Regions from separate parts of the Erwinia papayae genome, predicted to be linked through region 2. Evidence: predicted binding sites of a transcription regulator. Region 2 holds the regulator's gene; each other region holds the start of a gene.
What was found. The regulator CRP, encoded in region 2, controls carbon source genes, mostly activating them, when cyclic AMP is high. The targets are predictions, from matches to a motif close to ATGTGANNNNNNTCACAT.
Positions count from the first base shown of each region.

Region 1: AC3RPL_RS05580 (YfcZ/YiiS family protein) is a predicted target of CRP. The motif match lies at 1,234-1,251, and genes of this name have one in related genera.
Region 3: AC3RPL_RS01885 (YjcB family protein) is a predicted target of CRP. The motif match lies at 1,527-1,544, and genes of this name have one in related genera.
Region 4: AC3RPL_RS20035 (PTS mannitol transporter subunit IICBA) is a predicted target of CRP. The motif match lies at 1,587-1,604, and genes of this name have one in related genera.

Region 1 is NZ_JBZCHT010000009.1:153,768-156,897, forward strand. It holds gene fadL (long-chain fatty acid transporter FadL) at 1-985, opposite strand, end outside; gene AC3RPL_RS05580 (YfcZ/YiiS family protein) at 1,361-1,657, shown strand; gene fadI (acetyl-CoA C-acyltransferase FadI) at 1,830-3,130, shown strand, end outside.
Region 2 is NZ_JBZCHT010000013.1:1,150,480-1,153,609, forward strand. It holds gene AC3RPL_RS21335 (YccS/YhfK family putative transporter) at 1-1,015, opposite strand, end outside; gene crp (cAMP-activated global transcriptional regulator CRP) at 1,071-1,703, opposite strand; gene AC3RPL_RS21345 (OsmC family protein) at 2,013-2,417, shown strand; partial or broken gene AC3RPL_RS21350 (phosphoribulokinase) at 2,447-3,130, opposite strand, start outside.
Region 3 is NZ_JBZCHT010000002.1:416,984-420,113, forward strand. It holds gene AC3RPL_RS01870 (glutathione S-transferase family protein) at 1-454, opposite strand, end outside; gene soxR (redox-sensitive transcriptional activator SoxR) at 499-966, opposite strand; gene soxS (superoxide response transcriptional regulator SoxS) at 1,092-1,433, shown strand; gene AC3RPL_RS01885 (YjcB family protein) at 1,657-1,938, shown strand; gene AC3RPL_RS01890 (ATP-grasp fold amidoligase family protein) at 1,988-2,941, opposite strand; gene AC3RPL_RS01895 (MATE family efflux transporter) at 2,935-3,130, opposite strand, start outside.
Region 4 is NZ_JBZCHT010000013.1:856,319-859,448, forward strand. It holds partial or broken gene AC3RPL_RS20025 (DUF3053 domain-containing protein) at 100-816, shown strand; gene AC3RPL_RS20030 (DUF943 family protein) at 969-1,421, shown strand; gene AC3RPL_RS20035 (PTS mannitol transporter subunit IICBA) at 1,867-3,130, shown strand, end outside.

The DNA.
Region 1 (3,130 bases), on a different contig from region 2:
CTTTATAACTTTCATCCTTCAGAAACAGGGTCTGGCCATTGTTGCCGGTTGCTTTCAACTCCTGAAACTGGCTCCAGCTGGTGTAGGTCATGCTGTAGTGAACCGCCCACTGCGGCGCGACTTTATGCCAGCCAGAGACTTCCCACATTTCCGGCAGGTTCAGGGTTAACGAACCCGGAATAGTTGTGCCGCTGGTGCCATAAGGCAGGCCAAGATTCAGTGCCTGATTTAGTGGGTTAATGGAGCTGGGGAGATTGCTCTTGTAGTCGCCGTCAAAATCGACTTTAACTTCTGAGCGGTAGGTAAAGCCGAAGCGATTATCCTTATCGACCTCATACAAAATCCCGGCGTTCCAGCCATAACCCCATTCGTCGCCTTTCAGGTGGGCAATTTGTGTATCGGCAGGGAGCCCCAGAGCCTGGCCGGATTCGCCCGCATAACGCTCGATCTTTGCCCTGGCATACACCGCATCAAACCCGACACCAAAACTGAAATGCTCATTAAGCCGGTACGCCGTACTTACATTCAGATTCATGGTTTGCAGGTCGGTTTTACCGGCATAGGGGCCTGCGGTGTAGCCATTATTGTATTCGGTCGCCAGCCCGTAATTGGAGGTGGCTGAGGCCCCCAGCCACCACCGATCGTTTAATGGCTGAACGTAATGCAGATTTGGCACCCATTGAGAGGGGGCTATATTGCTGGCACTGAGGCTCCTTCCCGTCGGGCTGGTGCCGTCAATGCTGACATCAGGGTCGATATATACCGCGCCAATGGAGAACATCGGACGATCCATCAACGCCATGGTGGCCGGGTTACGACTGGCCGACGCAGCGGTATCGCCCATCGCACCCTCACCGGAGTATGCCCGGCCCAGACCAATCGCGGAGAATTCATTAAGCTGGAAGCCTGCCGCGGAAACATTTGAAGAGATAAGCGCCACTGCAACTGTCAAAGCCGACTTTGCAAACAGGTTTTTATGGTTCATGACCACAACCTCATTTTCTGGTTTTTATTAACTCTGTTACATCAAGTAACAAACGCCGGGGGAGTGTAGGGACTGAATGACAGCGAACAAATCAGACCAGTGGCCCCAGTATAGGTCTGACCTGTTATGATGTTGCAATATTGATTTATAAATATTTCAGTAATGATCTAAGAAAAGCGATCTGCTTAACAAAAAAATAACACTATCCGCTAGTGACTTTTGCTTCTTATGTCCCTGATCAATTTTTACTGTGATATTCGTCACTTAAAATCGCTGACCGGGACAATGACCGGACAGGGAAATTGCTACGGCGTAAACTGTGAGCAATCTGTCAATTTTCTGCCTGGATATACACAGGCCAACCGGAGAATGCTAATGAGTGATGTCACTAAACCCTGCAACGCAAACGAAACCGCCGCCTGCTGCTGTGTTGATGTCGGAACTGTGATGGACAATACCGACTGTACCGCCAGCTGGAGCCAGCTGTGCACTGACCGTCAACAGGCGCAGGCCGTACTGAGCCGCCTGACTGAAAAAGCGCGTCAGGTTGAATCCGAGCCTTGCCAGATTGATGCACGGCTGACTGACGTGCCGCAGGGTATCCAACTGGATGCAGATTTCACCTTTTGTTGCCAGGCGGAAACCATGATTTTCCAACTTGGCCTGCGTTAATTCCTCCTCCAATGGTCGGGCGGGCTCAACGCCTGCTCGCTGTCCGGGATAGCGTGTTGTTCCTCGCAATTTTCTTTTCCCTGTGATGCAAAATGTAAAAATCTGGTTAACATTAGAGAGGTCAGACCTGTTTTAACAGGCACACTCCATTGCGATTTTACAGGTGATAAGCATGCGTAAAGCGTTACCTTTGCTGACCAGACAGGGCGATCGTATCGCCATCACCCACGGTTTACGCACCCCTTTTGCACGCCAGGCCACGGCGTTTCACGGCATTGCGGCGCTGGAACTTGGCCGCATGGTGGTCACCGAGCTGATGGCCCGCTGGGACATATCCCCCGGGGTGATAGAACAACTGGTGTTTGGTCAGGTGGTGCAGATGCCGGAAGCCCCTAATATTGCGCGTGAAATTGTGCTGAGCAGTGGTCTGAGCGTCAATACCGATGCTTACACTGTTTCCCGTGCCTGCGCTACCAGCTTTCAGGCGGTAGCGAATGTGGCGGAGAGCCTGCTGGCCGGCACCATTCAGGCCGGTATGGCGGGCGGCGCAGACTCTTCTTCGGTTCTGCCGATTGGCGTCAGCAAAAAGCTGGGGCGAGTGCTGGTCGATCTCAGTAAAGCCCGGACCCTGCGACAAAAACTCCTGCTGATCGCGCAATTACGTCCTGGTGATTTACTGCCTGTTCCCCCCGCTGTGGCGGAGTACTCCACCGGGCTGCGGATGGGTGACACCGCTGAGCAGATGGCGAAAACACACGGCATATCACGTCAGCAGCAGGATGAGCTGGCGCATCGCTCGCATCAGCGTGCAGCCCATGCATGGCAACAGGGCTGGCTTAACGATGAAGTGATGACCGCGTTTGCTCCCCCCTGGAAAAATGCGCTGGAAAAGGACAACAACATTCGTGAGCAGTCGAAAATGGAAGATTATGCGCGGCTGCGTCCGGCCTTCGACCGGCGGCACGGTACGGTGACGGCCGCCAACAGCACGCCGCTCACCGACGGCGCTGCCGCTGTGATCCTGATGACCGAATCGAGGGCTAAAGAGCTGGGGATGATACCCCTGGGCTATCTCAGAAGTTATGCCTTCACTGCCATTGACGTCTGGCAGGATATGCTGCTGGGACCCGCCTGTGCCTCTCCGCTGGCGCTGGAGCGGGCGGGTCTCACTCTCGACGATTTAACCCTGATTGATATGCATGAAGCCTTTGCTGCCCAGACGCTGGCAAATATCAGGATGTTCGCCGATAAGCGTTTTGCACGGGACGTGCTGAATCGTCCCGATGCGCTGGGCGAGATCGACCCGGATAAATTTAACGTGCTGGGCGGTTCAATCGCCTATGGTCACCCTTTTGCGGCAACCGGGGCCAGAATGATTACCCAAACGCTGAACGAACTGCGACGTCGTGGCGGCGGCATCGGATTGGTTACTGCCTGCGCTGCTGGTGGCCTCGGCGCGGCGATGGTTGTGGA
Region 2 (3,130 bases):
GGTCGCGCTGATAAAGAGGGCGCTGAGTACGCAGCACGCGCGCAATACGGCTGAAATGGTAATAACAGAAGTTGCCGACCGGATTATCCGGATGCTGACGGGCAATTTTTGCCAGTGCCTGCAACTGCTTATCCATAGTAAAGCGTTCAGGTAACCGATGATAAAGAATGTCGTCTGCCAGCCTGCGTAGCCGGGCGGCAATCGTTCGGGCATTCCAGCGGATCACTGCTTCAGCGTGGCTTTGTTCTACCAGTTTTTGCACCTCTGTCGGCTGGTGCAGGCTGACGGAAATGTGCTCCTGTAAATCCAGCGCTACCTGAAAGGCGCGGGTCAGCCGTTTATGATGATTGTGATTATTGGCGGCTAGCATATGCATCTGCTGATAGCAGGTGGTGATCAAATCCACCGCTTTTTGCTGGCGGGTAAGCAGTGGCGGCAGGGCCTTTTCCGGATCGGTTAGCTTTGTCAGCAAAGAATATTTTGCCTCGCAATAATCAGCCAGCTCACGATACATCAGGCTCAATGTTTCCCGCATCGGCTGCTCTTTCCACAGCCAGAACCAGAACCAGTTGAAAACACCATACCAGACGGTGCCCAGTATATAGAGCACAGGGGGCTGCCAGATGGGCATTCTGCCGGCAAGACTGAGAGTGAAAATAGCGGCAATCAACGAACCGGGTAACAACCGGCCGTGCAGTGGACTGATTTCTCCGGTGACACCCAGCAACATGGCCATCACAAACAGGATGGCGGGCAGGGGAATCTGCTGTTCGCCGAGATACTGGATAAGAAAGCTACTAAAGGCAAAGAGGCTGCCGCCAACGGTCAGACGTTTGAAAAAACGTTTGTGGGGAGTATCCAGGCCAGCAATGTTGCAGCAGGCAGGAACCAGAGAGAAGAGTAATCCGTTTTGCAGGTAGCCCGTCAGCCATCCGACAGCGACGGGCAGACAGAGCACCATTGTCTGGCGTAATGCGTAATTAACTTCGGGGTGATAAATGATTCTACGCCACATGGCTCCCTACCGATAAAAGGCGCAACAAAACTGTTACGCCGTGGAGCAGAGTCGTTTAGCGTGTGCCATAAACCACGATGGTTTTCCCATGCGCTGAAATCAGATTCTGATCTTCCAACATTTTCAGGATACGGCCCACTGTTTCACGTGAGCAGCCAACGATCTGACCGATCTCCTGACGGGTAATCTTAATCTGCATACCGTCCGGGTGAGTCATGGCATCTGGCTGTTTGGCCAGATTAAGCAGTGTCTGGGCGATGCGGCCGGTGACATCAAGAAACGCTAAATTACCTACTTTCTCTGATGTTACTTGCAGGCGGCGCGCCATTTGCGAAGAAAGGCGCATCAGAATTTCCGGATTAACCTGAATCAGCTGACGGAATTTTTTATACGAAATTTCAGCAACTTCACAGGCGGTTTTTGCCCGAACCCACGCACTACGTTCCTGACCTTCTTCGAACAGGCCAAGTTCGCCAATAAAATCACCCTGATTAAGATAAGAGAGGATCATCTCCTTGCCTTCTTCATCCTTGATAAGCACCGCTACCGCGCCTTTGACAATGTAGTAGAGCGTTTCCGCTTTTTCACCCTGATGAATCAGCGTGCTTTTGGATGGATACTTATGAATATGGCAATGTGACAGGAACCATTCAAGTGTCGGGTCTGTTTGCGGTTTGCCGAGAACCATTCGCTGTTATCCTCTGTTGTTATCGTGCCTTAAATTCAGGGGCAGAATTCCCTGTCAGGCGATGAAATACTGAAGCGTTACCCTGTCAGGAAATTTTTTCTGGCCTTAGCTCAAAGCCTGGCTCGTTATGTCATTCCGTTTCGTCATGATTTGTAGAGTACTGACGAAAATTTTACAGTCTTTTTGTAGCATAGCTTTGCACCAGTGTCTTCTGTTCTCTTTATTCAGCATAGTGGGAAGTTTGTCGGATTGCCGTTTTTATGGCTTAAGCGTAATCTGGAGTTAATTGAATGAATTAGGAGCATTGACATGCAGGCACGAGTCAAGTGGGTGGAAGGGCTGACCTTTTTAGGCGAATCCTCTTCAGGGCATCAGATACTGATGGATGGCAACTCCGGAGATAAAGCGCCCAGCCCGATGGAGATGGTACTGATGGCGGCAGGTGGATGCAGCGCTATTGACGTGGTGTCAATTTTGCAAAAAGGCCGCCATGACGTAAAAGATTGCGAAGTGAAGCTCACGTCAGAGCGGCGGGAAGAGGCTCCCCGATTGCTTACCCATATTAATCTGCACTTTATCGTTACCGGTGATGAGCTAAGTGATAAAGCTGTCTCACGGGCAGTCGATCTTTCGGCTGAAAAATACTGCTCCGTGGCTCTGATGCTGGGTAAGGGTGTCACCATTACCCACAGTTACGAGGTGGTTGCGCGCTAAGCGCAATGTCGCCCTGTCAATGCAGGGCGCTACTCTATTTTTTTGCCTTCCATCAATCGTTTGACTAACGGCACCATGATCAGCTCCATGCCAGCCCCATTTTACCGCCAGGCACCACCAGGGTATTGATGCGGGAAATAAACGAGCCCTGAAGCATGGTCAGCAGATAAGGGAAATCGATATCTTCCAGCGCCTGAAAATGAATAACCACAAAGCTTTCGTCCAGCGACGGAATGGAGCGGGCAGCAAACGGATTTGAGGTATCAACGGTTGGCACCCGCTGAAAGTTGAGGTGAGTGCGGGAGAATTGTGGGGTGATAAAATTAATGTAATCTTCCATTGAGCGCACGACAGAATCCATCACCGCTTCGCGGGAATGACCACGTTCACTGGTATCGCGTACCAGTTTCTGTATCCATTCAAGGTTAACAATCGGCACCACGCCGCCGTGCAGCCCTTCATAAAACAGCACATCGGTAGGTTCCGGCAACGGCTGCCAGGGCGTGAAGGTGCCGGGAACCTGATTCCAGGGCACGGCTTCATCGTAGGTATGCAGATATTTGCGTGACTGGCCGTTTCCGCTTTCGCCATATTGTCTGAAGGTCTGTTCCAGTAGCGCAAAGTCATTGGCTTCAGGCCCAAAATAACTGATATGACGACCCAGGTCCCGTGCCTTACGAATAGCCATATCCATTTCTGGTCGGGTATACCGG
Region 3 (3,130 bases), on a different contig from region 2:
AATCACGGTGGGTGGCAAGCTGCTTATCCAGATAGCCCTTCCCGACCCCTTTAGCAAATGCGTTGCCTATCGGGCGCATCAGCCAGGGCACCGGCGGCTTACCCAGCCGACTGAAGATCAACTTCATCACCAGCAGCGGCATCAGCGAACCTTCGGCATAGTGCAGCCAGTAACGAGACTGCAAACGGGCATCCTCATCATAAAGTGTCAGTCGGTTTTCGCTGTCGTATCGTTCCTGAAGGTATTCAAGGATCGCCCCGGATTCCGCGATAGTGCGGTTACCGTCAGTAATCACCGGGGATTTGCCCAGCGGGTGAACTTTTTTCAATGCCTCCGGGGCCAGCATGGTGCTTTCTCGCTGGTAAAGTTTGATTTGCCAGGGCAACTCCAGTTCCTCAAGCATCCACAAAACACGCTGTGAACGGGAGTTATTCAAATGATGAACAGTGATCATAACCGGTCCTTGTGTGAAACGAAGAACCCTCAGTATAGACGTCGCTAGTCGCTGGCAGGCTCCAGCAGGATCGCCCCGGTCCCGCGCGCGCTCAACTGGTCATCAGGATTGCGCAGCGGACAATCGGCCATAGACAGGCAACCACAGCCAATGCAGCCATCAAGATCTTCACGCAGGCGGGTCAGCGTATTGATGCGATCGTCCAGCTCTTCGCGCCATTTTGCCGACAGCACCGCCCACTCTTTTGGTGACATGCGCTTACTCACTGGAAACTGCATCAGATGCTCGCCAATGGTTGCCAGCGGAATACCAATACGCTGAGCGATTTTAATAATCGCCACCCGCCGGAGCACGTCGCGGTTGTAGCGCCGTTGATTACCGCCGTTACGGAAGCTGCTGATTAATCCTTTGCTTTCATAAAAATGCAATGCCGAAACCGCCACCCCACAACGCCGGGCCACATCTCCGGGGGTCAGCTCACGTTTGTTCAGAGAGTGAAGATTTTTTTTCATCTTTACGCTTTACCTCAAGTTAACTTGAGGAATTATACTCAGCAGCCATTACGAAGGCGAAAGAAAGTTACCCATTATCCAATGACCAACAGGCCAGTCGTCAGAAACCAGGGAGAACACAACGTATGCATGATCAAATCATCAACACGCTCACCAACTGGATCGACAGTAATCTGGATAAAACACTGTCTATCGATAAGGTGGCGGAAAAATCCGGCTATTCGAAATGGCATCTGCAACGTATGTTTCGCACCGTAACCCGGCAGACGCTGGGGGGCTATATTCGCGAACGTCGTCTGACCCTGGCCGCAGAAGCCTTACGCCAGACCCAACGTCCGGTTTTCGACATCGCCATGCAGTATGGTTACGATTCACAGCAGACCTTCTGCCGTGTTTTTCGGCGGCAGTTTTCTCTGACGCCCACCGCCTATAGTCACACCATGCGTCGCCGCATTGTTACCCATTGAGCAGCCCCATCCCGAACTCGGCTGACATTTCCGGCGTAAAAAACCACCTGATTACGCCTTAAAAGTGTTCAGTTTTTGAAAATGGCTGATATAATGTGACCTTCGTCACACTTCTTTGACTGACTGGTCAGTTCAGGTGAAAAGCATTCCTGGCAACTTTCTTACCTGAATTGTGATGAAAATCCACTGTCAGGCCTGATTTGTCGCGGAGTTTGCAAAAGAAATGGGTACCCTAACCGCCAGCCTGGTGTTAATGAGATGGGAACTGTTAAGTGCAGTAATGATGTTTCTGGCCAGCACCTTCAACGTGAAATGCCGTCAGGCAAGCCATAACGGTATGGCTTTTGTTTTCACCGGCGTGGGCATCGGTATGTCCTGCTGGTTCGTCACCGGCCTGCTGGGTATCACTCTGAGCATGGAAAATCTGCTCAATTTCTGGCACATCACTAAAGATGTCTTTGTGGATGTGATGAGCCACACCCCAACTGACTACCCAATGCCGTAAAAATTTCCCGCCGCGCTCTGAAGAGGGCGGCGGCAAGACTGACCTGTGATTAAACTTTTTTCAGCATCACCGGCAATGCAGTAACAAGGCTGCCCGCCTTTTCGGCGTTTTGCGCTTTGCGGTCCTGCTCCCACATGTTGCCCATCATTTCATTCAGCCCCTGATCCAGGCCAGTCACCAGGCCTGCGCCCGGCGTGAAAGTCAGTTCGCCAAAATAGATTTGTCCTTCATTGATATACCAGTCAACCCGGACATAATCGAAGTCCGCCGCCAGCTTTTTACTTAATTCCAGCGCTTTTTCCAGCGACGGCATCTCGCTACTGGTATCAAACCCGGTATCGCGAATTTTGTAAAAACAGGTCTTGAGGTTATTTACATAAAAGCTCATTGACAAAGGTGCCGCGCCGACACGGTTATAGATAACCTGCAAAACATACTCAAAATGGCCATTTTTCTTATTAAACATGTGGAATTTATAATCCACTGCGGCGAATTTACCGTCGCCGACATATTGTTCAACCAGGATGCGTGGCTTGATATAGCGATAATGAATTTCGCGCGCTTCCAGAGAAAAATCACGGCTTAACCACTCTTCGCATTGCTTAATCAGCAATTGCTTTTTTATACAGTCCGGCTCCTCAAGCACAATTTCGACCATTCCGGAGCCATGATTCGGTTTGATGACTGTATTCTTTAATGACTTCAGCTCCAGCAACGTAATCGGTTGCGATGTTTCATGTATCATAGGAATCAGATACTTGTCACCAATCGTTTTTGCTATGTAATCTCTCACTAAAATTTTATCTGAAAGAATGCCATAACGAACATGATCACCCGTAACAAATTTACGATGCAGTATTTTTTCATTAAATAATTTCGGCTGATATATATTTGGCAACCTCTTAAATTTACGAAAATAATTGATTCTGTCCTGATAAACCCACGGCATTTTCTTAAAAATATACGAGATGCTTTTTCTCAATTGTGTTTTGAGTTTTAACATTTTTGCCTCAGTTTGTATGTTTTGTAGTTGAGTGAGGAAAGTTGTATTTTAAGAATGACACCATTCTTAAAGAAATAATTCATTACGGTCAGAGACAAAATCTCAGTAATGAGCACGCTCCAGGCTGCTCCTGTTAATCCCCAATGCTGAATGAAGTACCAGTTGGTCACCACGCTTATCATTACCAGC
Region 4 (3,130 bases), 290 kb from region 2:
GATTCCCGTATCCTCCGGACCAGAGTTAGACTATTCTTTAGGCGCGGCACAGGCCGCTTCTTTTGCTTGCAAGCCTTTCTATTACAGGAGTTACTTCCGATGACGACAGGAATTTTTCGCGCCTGGTCACGTCTTTTCGTACCTGTCCTTGCGCTGTTGGTGGTCTTTCAGCTGACCGGCTGCGGCGACAAAGACGCCGATCAACGCAAAGCTTTTATCGATTTTCTGCAAAATACCGTGATGCGCAGTGGGGAACATCTGCCCAGCCTCAGTGAAAGTCAGAAGCAGAACTTTGGCAACTACGTTAAGGATTACGCGATTATTTATGATTTTTCACAGCAGGTGAACCGTGCGGTGGACTCCGGCATGAAACCGGTTGTGGACGAGCTGAACGCTATCCGTACCCCCTAGGATTATCTGACCCGTCGCGATTCGTTGCGCCAGGCCAGCGGTTCACTGGGCGTGCTGACTCAGCAAATCCAGGCGGCCAAAACCCAGGCCGACAGCAGCAAGGCTGCGCTGAAACAACCAGAAGATCTTAAAACGGTCTATGACAACGTCTATACCAAAGTGGTGACCCAACCGGCCAACTCACTGCAACCCCTGCTGCCAGCCTTGCAGACATTAAGTCAGGCTGCGGTACAAACCGGGGATTTCCTGCAACAACAGGGTACGCAGGTGACCTTTAATGGCCAGACTATCCAGTTCCCCACTCAGCAACAGGCCGCCCAGTATAATGCTCTGATGAGCACCCTTTCCGCTAATGCTCAGGTACTCGGTCAGGCGCAGAGTGCGTTACAGGGCGCATTCCAGTAACCTGACAGGGCCGGAGTCATCCGGCCCTGTCCTCCTTCGCTACCGCCCCTGACAACGATATTCCGCTGCCGACGATAACGGGCAAGCACCAGTATCCACCTGACTGAATGGCTAATCCAGGCCCGCCACGGATGAAATCAGCGGAGCACGCAATGAAAAATAGAAAAATCCTTGCGGCATTGTTTCTGACCGTGGGCATTGCTCTCAGCTATTTAATTTGGTTATCACTGCGCCCGGTGACGATTGTGGCTATCCATCAGGAATTTGACACTTCATCCGTGCTGGTCAATCACTTTCCACTTACTGACAGGGGAAAAATAAACTGGTGGCTAACTAATAAAGAGGTATTAAAAGAAAAATATAAAATCCCCCGGACAGATAGTGATGGAGGATTCACTATGATTTTCTGGAACTTTGGCGACGGTAACAAAGAAGAAGGAAAATATGACCGACTCTGCTTTGAAGAAATGAAAACAAAGAAAAACTCCATTGAGAAGGAGCCGGTTTTCTCTGTCAGCAACAGCAGAAACAGAGGGATTATTTTTACCGTCTATGATGGCACATATCATTTAAAGGAAAGTGGAGAGGTTACCAAAGTCGGGTAATAACAGGCTGATATTTGCGTTTGACTCATTTTCATCTCATGCTGGCAGTCAGAATGGCGATACGGTGCAGGGTTAGCCCGATTCTTTTTTCCACGGCCTGAAGGTTAGCAACGAAAATAATGTGTGACTTTTGTCACACATTTATAACAAAGTCACCCCAAAATATTGTGATACAAATCACATTGTATCTGTTGTACTGGCTGTTTATTCGCCAGATATTCCAGCTGATGGCGGATAAATGTGACTGAAGTCACTAAAAAACCCCTACTCCAACCATTATTCAGGTGATCTTAATCACACTTTATCTACTGACTACGCAGCGTAAAATTCGCGTGATAGAGTCCGCCTGCATACAGTGATATTGACGTTTTTTACCGTAACGTTCTAAACAAAAATCAACGCGCTCTCTTATTTGTCGGCGCGTACTTATAAGGGGTGTCTTTTTATGTCCTCATCAGATATCAAGATCAAGGTGCAGAACTTTGGTCGCTTTCTGAGCAACATGGTGATGCCAAATATCGGGGCGTTTATCGCCTGGGGTATTATTACCGCGCTGTTTATTCCTACCGGCTGGCTGCCAAATGCCACTCTGGCTAAGCTGGTCGCCCCAATGATTACCTACCTGCTGCCACTGCTGATTGGCTTTACCGGTGGGCGTCTGGTGGGTGGCGATCGCGGTGGCGTGGTCGGTGCCATCACCACCATGGGGGTGATTGTTGGTGCCGATATGCCGATGTTTCTTGGCTCAATGATTGCCGGTCCTCTGGGTGGCTGGGCGATCAGAACCTTTGACCGCAAGGTTGACGGCAAAATCAAAAGCGGCTTTGAAATGCTGGTCAACAACTTCTCTGCCGGTATCATCGGTATGCTGTTGGCGATTCTGGCTTTCCTGGCAATCGGTCCGTTAGTGGAAGGTCTGTCGCATATCCTCGCCGCAGGGGTAAACCTGATGGTGCAGAACAACCTGCTGCCGCTGACCTCTATTTTTGTTGAACCTGCGAAAATTCTGTTCCTGAACAACGCGATTAACCACGGTATTTTCTCACCGCTGGGTATTCAGCAGGCCAGTGAAGCAGGCAAATCAATTTTCTTCCTGATTGAAGCCAACCCTGGTCCCGGAATGGGCGTGCTGATGGCTTACATGTTCTTTGGTCGGGGTAACGCTAAGCAGTCTGCGGGCGGCGCGGCGATTATTCATTTCCTCGGCGGTATCCATGAGATCTACTTCCCTTACGTGCTGATGAATCCACGCCTGATTATCGCCGTTATTCTGGGCGGGATGACCGGTGTGTTTACCCTGACCCTGCTGAACGGCGGGCTGGTATCTCCAGCATCTCCGGGTTCAATTCTGGCAGTGCTGGCAATGACGCCAAAAGGCGCTTATTTCGCCAATATTGCAGCCATTGTCGCCGCTTTTGCCGTCTCCTTCGTGGCCTCTGCCATCCTGCTGAAAACCAGCAAAGTGAAAGAGGATGAGGATATTGAAGCCGCCACCCGCCGCGTCAGCGAAATGAAAGCTCAGTCCAAAGGACAGACTGCGGCAACGGCCGATGGCCTGAACAGCGATCTGAGCCACGTGCGTAAAATCATCGTCGCCTGTGATGCCGGTATGGGCTCCAGCGCAATGGGTGCGGGCGTCCTGCGCAAGAAAGTCAGCGACGCGGGCCTGAGCAATGTTTCCGTCACCAACACCGCCATCAACAATCTGC